Linked DNA regions of Sinorhizobium sp. BG8. The protein of the gene in region 1 interacts with the protein of each later gene in a pairwise test. Links are inferred from orthologs where the notes say so. Each region holds a gene or a part of one and is shown on either strand. Other genes may lie near its edges.

Evidence for each region.
Region 2: the proteins of dnaE (region 1) and dnaQ interact in binary tests that used the Escherichia coli proteins (3 or more experiments, as listed by UniProt). The link is inferred for Sinorhizobium sp. BG8 from one-to-one orthologs.

Annotation. Positions count from the first base shown.
Region 1 is NZ_CP044011.1:2,372,403-2,376,507, reverse strand. Bases 59-4,093 are described here. They hold dnaE (DNA polymerase III subunit alpha), read right to left. Parts: upstream 3,757-4,093; coding sequence 259-3,756; downstream 59-258. Other genes in these bases: F3Y30_RS11120 (L,D-transpeptidase family protein), read left to right, coding at 59-93. Also shown: more of F3Y30_RS11120, read left to right, coding at 1-58. UniProt on the Escherichia coli protein: DNA polymerase III is a complex, multichain enzyme responsible for most of the replicative synthesis in bacteria. This DNA polymerase also exhibits 3' to 5' exonuclease activity. The alpha chain is the DNA polymerase catalytic subunit.
Region 2 is NZ_CP044011.1:649,407-652,325, reverse strand. Bases 1-2,849 are described here. They hold dnaQ (DNA polymerase III subunit epsilon), read right to left. Parts: upstream 1,853-2,849; coding sequence 1,148-1,852; downstream 1-1,147. Other genes in these bases: F3Y30_RS02965 (shikimate dehydrogenase), read right to left, coding at 2,450-2,849; coaE (dephospho-CoA kinase), read right to left, coding at 1,863-2,453; secB (protein-export chaperone SecB), read left to right, coding at 579-1,055; F3Y30_RS02985 (FxsA family protein), read left to right, coding at 50-508. Outside these bases: more of F3Y30_RS02965, read right to left, coding at 2,850-2,919. UniProt on the Escherichia coli protein: DNA polymerase III is a complex, multichain enzyme responsible for most of the replicative synthesis in bacteria. The epsilon subunit contain the editing function and is a proofreading 3'-5' exonuclease.

The sequences.
Region 1 (4,105 bases):
GATTTCATCACCGTCACCCGCGAGAGCGCCGGCTCCGGCAGCCGCGTGAGCAATAGGCACAAGGTCGAGAGCTCAGTCGTCACCATCAAGTGAACACCCAAAGGGCCTCGACTTTCTACCGGAGGCGCAGCCTAAGATATCCAGCGGACAATCTTCCCGGCCGACGGCGGCTCTCCCCGAGGAGAGCAACCCGGTCCGATCAGGCACAACGGCACGATCCGCCGCCGGGCCAGCGTTCACCTCAGCAAGGTTTTGCCCCTAGACCAGTTCCACGTCGATCACGCCTGGCGCCGTGCGCAGCGCGGCGGCAATCTCCGGCGAGATCCTGTAGCGCTCGTTCAGCTCCACTTCGATCTCGCGCTGGCCGTTGTCCTTGATGACGATAAAGGAGACGAGGCCGTCGCCCTTGGCGTTGAGATGCGAGGCGATGGATCGCAAGGGGCCTGAATCGCGCACATAGACGCGTAGCGCCTTCTGCTGCTGAAGGGCTTCTTCCTCCAGGGAGCGCAATGTCTGGATACGCATACCGATCCCCTCCGGCCGCTCTTCCGCCTGCACCGTCATCACCAGCGATTTCCCGGGCTCCAGCAGGTCACGGTACTGGTTCAGCATCTCGGAGAACAGCACGGCCTCGAACTGGCCCGAGGCATCGGAGAAGGCGACGATCCCCATCTTGTTGCCGGTGCGTGTCTTGCGCTCCTGCTTGGAGGTTACAGTGCCGGCGAGGCGTCCTGCCGTTGCGCCCTTCTTCACTGCCGCTGCAAAATCCGAGAAGCCTTGAACCCGCATCTTCGCGAGCATCACGTTGTAGGTGTCGAGCGGATGGGCGGAGAGGTAGAAGCCGAGCACCTGGAACTCCCGGTGCAGCTTCTCGGATGCGAGCCAAGGCGTGTAGGAGGGAAATGAAATGACCTCCGGACCGGTTGCGGCGCCCGCACCGAACATGTCGCTCTGGCCGCTTGTCTTGTTTTCCTGCGCACGTTGGGCATAGCCGAGCAGGCGGTCCATCCCGCCGATCAGCGCGGCACGGTCATGGCCGAAACAATCGAAGGCACCTGCGGAAATCAGGCTTTCAAAGACGCGCCGGTTGACGAACTTGGGGTCGATCCTAAGGCAAAAGTCCTCGAGGCTTTCGAAGGGACGGTCGCCGCGCACGTCGACGATGTGCTGAACCGCGGCCTCGCCAACGCCCTTGATTGCCGCAAGCGCATAGTAGATGCGGTTTTCGCCGGTCTCGAAATGAGCAAACGACGTCTGCACCGAAGGCGGCACGACCTTGATGCCGAGGCGCGCAGCATCCTGCCTGAAATCGTTGAGCTTGTCCGTGTTCGACATGTCGTAGGTCATCGACGCGGCGAGGAACTCGACTGGATAGTGCGCCTTGAGGTAGGCCGTCTGGTAGGAGACGATGGCGTAGGCGGCGGCGTGCGACTTGTTGAAGCCGTAGTTCGCGAACTTGGCGAGCAGGTCGAAGATGAGGTCGGATTGCGGCTTGGAGACGCCGTTCTTCACCGCGCCCTCGACGAAGCGGGCACGCTGCTTGTCCATCTCCTCCTTGATCTTCTTACCCATGGCGCGGCGAAGCAGATCGGCCTCGCCGAGAGAGTATCCCGACAGAACCTGGGCGATCTGCATCACCTGTTCCTGGTAGACGATAACGCCCTGGGTTTCCTTCAGGAGATGATCGATCATCGGATGGATCGATTCGATCTCCTCTTCACCGTGCTTGCGGGCGTTGTAGACCGGGATGTTCTCCATCGGGCCCGGCCGGTAGAGGGCCACGAGCGCGATGATGTCCTCGATGCAGTCCGGACGCATGCCGATGAGCGCCTTGCGCATGCCGGCACTTTCAACCTGGAAGACGCCGACCGTTTCGCCGCGCGACAGCATCTCGTAGGTCAGGCCGTCATCCAGCGGCAGGCTTTCGAGCTTCACCTCGATCTCGCGCTTGCGGATGAAATCCACCGCGGTCTTGAGAACGGTCAGGGTCTTCAGCCCGAGGAAGTCGAACTTCACGAGGCCGGCCTGCTCCACCCATTTCATGTTGAACTGGGTGACGGGCATGTCGGAGCGCGGATCGCGATACATCGGCACGAGCTGCGACAGCGGCCTGTCGCCGATGACGATGCCGGCGGCATGCGTCGAGGCGTGGCGGTAAAGCCCCTCGATCTTCTGGGCGATGTCGAGCAGGCGTGCGACGACCGGCTCGTTCTCCGCCTCTTCCTGCAGCTTGGGCTCCTCCTCGATCGCCTTGTAGAGGGGCGTCGGGTTCGCAGGATTGTTCGGCACCAGCTTGCAGATCCGGTCGACCTGCCCGTAGGGCATTTCGAGGACTCGCCCGACATCCCGCAAGGCCGCGCGCGCCTGCAGCGAACCGAAGGTGATGATCTGCGCCACCTGTTCGCGGCCATACTTCCGCTGGACGTAGCGGATCACCTCTTCGCGGCGGTCCTGGCAGAAGTCGATGTCGAAGTCCGGCATCGACACACGTTCGGGGTTCAGGAAGCGCTCGAACAGAAGAGAGAACCGCAGCGGATCGACATCGGTGATGGTCAGCGCATAGGCGACCAGCGAGCCTGCACCCGAACCACGGCCGGGTCCGACGGGTATGTTCTGCTGCTTGGCCCACTTGATGAAGTCGGAAACGATCAGGAAGTAGCCCGGAAATTTCATTCGCTCGATGACGCCGAGCTCGAAATCAAGGCGCTCCACATAGTCCTCGCGCGAATAACCCGGCGAAAGGCCGAGCTTGTCCATTCGCTCTTCCAGCCCTTCGGCCGCCTGGCGGCGGAGTTCCGCGGATTCGGCACGCTCGGCCTCCGCGGGATCGTCGGTGGCACCGGTGAAGCGCGGCAGGATCGGCCCACGCGTCTTCAGGATGAAGGAGCATCGCCGCGCAATCTCGACGGTGTTCTCGAGCGCCTCCGGCATGTCGGCGAAGAGCGCCGCCATGTCCTTCCGGCTCTTGAGGTAGTGATCCGGCGACAGGCGGAAACGGCTGTCGTCCGACACCATGGCATTGTGCGCGACGGCCATGAGAGCGTCGTGAGCGTCGTAGTCGTCCGGCGACGGAAAGAACGGCTCGTTGGTCGCGACCAGCGGCAGGTCCTGTGCATAGGCGAATTCGATCATGCGGCGTTCGTGCTGCCGGTCGTAGCGTCCGTGCCGCTGCAGCTCGACATAGAGGCGATCTCCAAAGAGCCGCTTCAGCGCGGAGAGCCTCGAGGCCGCGACCGTAGGCTGGCCCGCGATGAGTGCCATGTCGACGGGTCCCGTGGAAGCGCCCGTGAGGGCGATGAGCCCTTCAGTGCCCTCCTCCAGCCAGGAAAGCGCGATGCGCACAGACTGGCCGCCCTCGCCGCCGAGATAGGCGCGGCTCACCAGTTCAACAAGGCGAACATAACCCTCCTCCGTCGCAGCGAGCAGGACCACGGACGGGAGCTTGGCAAGCTGGGCCTGACCGCCGCGCCGCTCACCGTCACCTTCGTCCTCCATGTCGATCGAGAGCTGGCAGCCGATCACCGGCTGAATGCCGTCGCCGACCGCCTTCTGGGAAAATTCCAGAGCCGCAAACAGGTTGTTCGTGTCGGTGATGGCAATGGCCGGCTGGCCGTCCGAGACCGCCTTGCCGACAATCTTCTTGATGGGCAGCGCCCCTTCGAGCAGGGAAAAGGCCGAATGCACCCTCAGATGCACGAAAGCCGGCGATCCTTTCGCCTCGTCTCCGGAAACCGTCGCCGTCGTATCACCCGCCATACCTGCACCTCATCGAAGAAGAGGTGACGATACACGGATTCGCCGCTCGTGAGTCCATAACGGCAGCGCACGACCGCCCTTTTCCCCGATATCAAACGGAGGGACCACGCAGAACCAAACACCCGGGCGGCCGATTGCGACTGCGAAGGTAGTCTCTACATTCCGAGGATGATGACGGAGAAGCTCGCCACGAACATGGCCATGGATGCGAATGCAGCGAGGTCACGCAGAAAATCGGTCATTGCAAGGCTCCCTTTCTTTGTATGTTTTTATTTTGTTCTATTTTTGTTCACGTGTCAAGCGAGCCATATCGCGACGCGGATCCGGAAGGCCAGACGCGTCTGGACAA
Region 2 (2,919 bases), 1.7 Mb from region 1 along the record:
GGCGCGCGTTCTCGCACCTTCCTGACACGGCAATACGAAACGAGACACCATGTTGAGACTCATTCCGGCGGTTCTATTTCTTCTACTGCCACTCGGCGAAATCGCCTGTTTCATTCTCGTCGGCCGCCAGATAGGCGTGCTGCCGACCCTGTCGCTGGTCCTGCTGTCCGGCGTTCTCGGCATCCTCCTGATGCGCATCCAGGGTTTTGGCGCCCTGTTGCGCCTACGTCAGGCGGCTCAGGAAGGCAAACTGCCCGGCCGAGAGATGCTCGATGCCGCGATGATCGTGGTCGCAGGCCTGTTGCTCCTCATTCCCGGCTTCCTTACAGACGTCCTGGGTATCGCCTTGTTCCTTCCGCCCGTTCGGCAATGGGTATGGAAGCGACTGCTGAAGGGCGTCGTCGTGGTGGACATCCCCTCCTCCACGCCCGATGCAGACCGCAGACAGCCCGAAATTCATACGATCGACCTCGACTCCGACGACTTCCAGCGCAATTCGGAGCGGTGATCGCAGGGTTGTAAGCAGTAGGCCGAAATGGTAGATGGCCACACCTGCATGACGACCCGAGGAAAGTCCAATGTCAACCGATTCAGAATCCGGAAACAGCCCGTCGCTCAATATCCTGGCCCAGTACGTGAAGGACTTCTCCTTTGAGAACCCGGGCGCGCCGCGCTCCCTTCAGGCACGGGAAAAGGCCCCGGCGATCAACATCAACGTGAACGTCAACGCAAATCCGTTGTCCGAAACGGAATTCGATGTCGTACTCTCGCTGAGTGCCGACGCAAAGGAAGATGACAAGATTCTCTTCCACACCGAACTCGCTTACGGCGGCGTGTTCCGCATTTCCGGTTTCCCCCAGGAACACATGCTGCCGGTGCTCTTCATCGAGTGCCCGCGCTTGCTCTTCCCCTTCGCGCGGCAGATCATCGCGGACGCAACGCGCAATGGCGGCTTCCCGCCGCTGATGATCGACCCCATCGATTTCGCGCAGATGTTTACACAGCGCATGGCTGAGGAACAGCTGAAATCGAAAGTCGCGAATGCACCGAACTGAGACCGTATCCATCGGTTTTGCAGACGCCCGGCTCAACGCCGGGCGTTTTTGTTTCAAGATCCCATAGCTCCCACTGCTGATGGAAGCTCAGCTTACTCGCCGTACTTGTTCCAGATTGCACCCGCACCGATTTTCCCGACCATTGCAGCATGCTTGGCGAGATCTTCCTCGGTGATCCTGGGAGGCAAGGGGTGTTCGCGCACAGGAAGTGGAATCAGGACGTCGTCCCGTTCGTCCTGATCAGACCGCTTTTGGCGCGTTTCCACACCAAGTCCGAGAGCCGCCTGGCGGCCGCCGATCATCTCTATGTAGACCTCGGCGAGAAGTTCGGAGTCCAGGAGCGCGCCATGCTTGGTTCGATGCGAATTGTCGATACCATAGCGCCGGCAAAGGGCGTCCAGCGAATTCGGACCCATTGGATGCTTGCGCCGTGCAAGTGCCAGCGTATCCAGAACCTCATCGGCGGGAACAGGCGCTATGCCGAGCCGTTCGAATTCCGCGTTGATGAAGCCCATATCGAAGTTCGCATTATGGGCGACCCATCGTGCGCCCTTGAAGAAGGCCTGCAGTTCTTCGACGATCGCCGAAAACAAAGGCTTGCCCGCCAGGAACTCATCGGTGATGCCGTGCACGGCGAGAGCGTCCGGGTGCACCTTCCTGTCGCCGGGATTGATATAGACGTGGAACGTCCGCCCGGTCGGGAAGTGGTTTTCCAGTTCGATGCCGCCGATTTCAATCACCCGGTCGGCCCGATTGTCGAGGCCGGTTGTTTCCGTATCGAATATGATCTCGCGCATTGGTCCGCTTTCAGCCTCTCCGACCGGCAAGGGTCTCTACAATGTCTTCCACCTGTTGCCTCGCGGCTTCAAGTCCCTTTCCAGTGTCGACCACAAAATCCGCTCGCCGCCGTTTCTCCGCGTCCGGCATTTGACGGGAAAGCACCAACTCGAACTTTTCGGGCGTCATATTGGGCCGGGCGAGCACGCGCTGCCGTTGGATTTCCGGATCACAGGTCACGACAACAACCTTGTCGACCCGATTTTCGCCGCCAGTCTCGAACAGCAAAGGAACGTCCAGGACCGCGATCTTGCTGCCCGACGTCCGTTCCCTGGTTATGAAGGCCTGCTCCTCCTGTCGCACCAGAGGGTGCACGATGGCCTCGAGTTCAGAGAAACGTTCCGGGTGGTCGGCAAGGATTGCCGAAAGGGCTTTGCGGTCGACTACGCCATTCTTCACCGCATCGGGAAAGCTCCGTCCGATCGGCCCTACCGCCTTGCCGCCATAAAGGGCGTGGACGGTGTCGTCGGCGTCATGAACCGGTATCCCGAGTTCCCTGAACATTGCCGAAGTCGTCGATTTACCGGTGCCAATCGATCCCGTCAGGCCGACCACGATCACGGATGGCTCTCCATATCGTCGATGATCATCTGCCGGAGCTTTGCGTCCACCTCCGGGCGAACACCGAACCAGCGTTCGAAACCGGGCGCGGCCTGATGGAGGAGCATGCCGAGACCATCGACAGTCGCAACTCCCTGTTCTTCCGCCTGGCGCAGAAAAGGTGTTCGCAGGGGGACGTAGACGATGTCGGTGACGATGGCGCCATCTCTCATTGTCGAGAAATCAATCGTCGGGGCCTGCTCCCCGTCCATTCCGAGAGAGGTGGTGTTGACGAACAGCCCGGCGCCGACGGTGACCTCCGCAAGTGCATCAAGGGAGTGCGCATGCACTTTTTCTCCGAAGCGGTCGGCGAGTTCACGTGCCCGTGCCACGGTCCGGTTCACGACATGGACCTCGCGAAAACCCCTGTCCCGGACGGCCTGGATGACGGCGCGGCTCGCACCCCCGGCTCCGAGGATCACCGCGC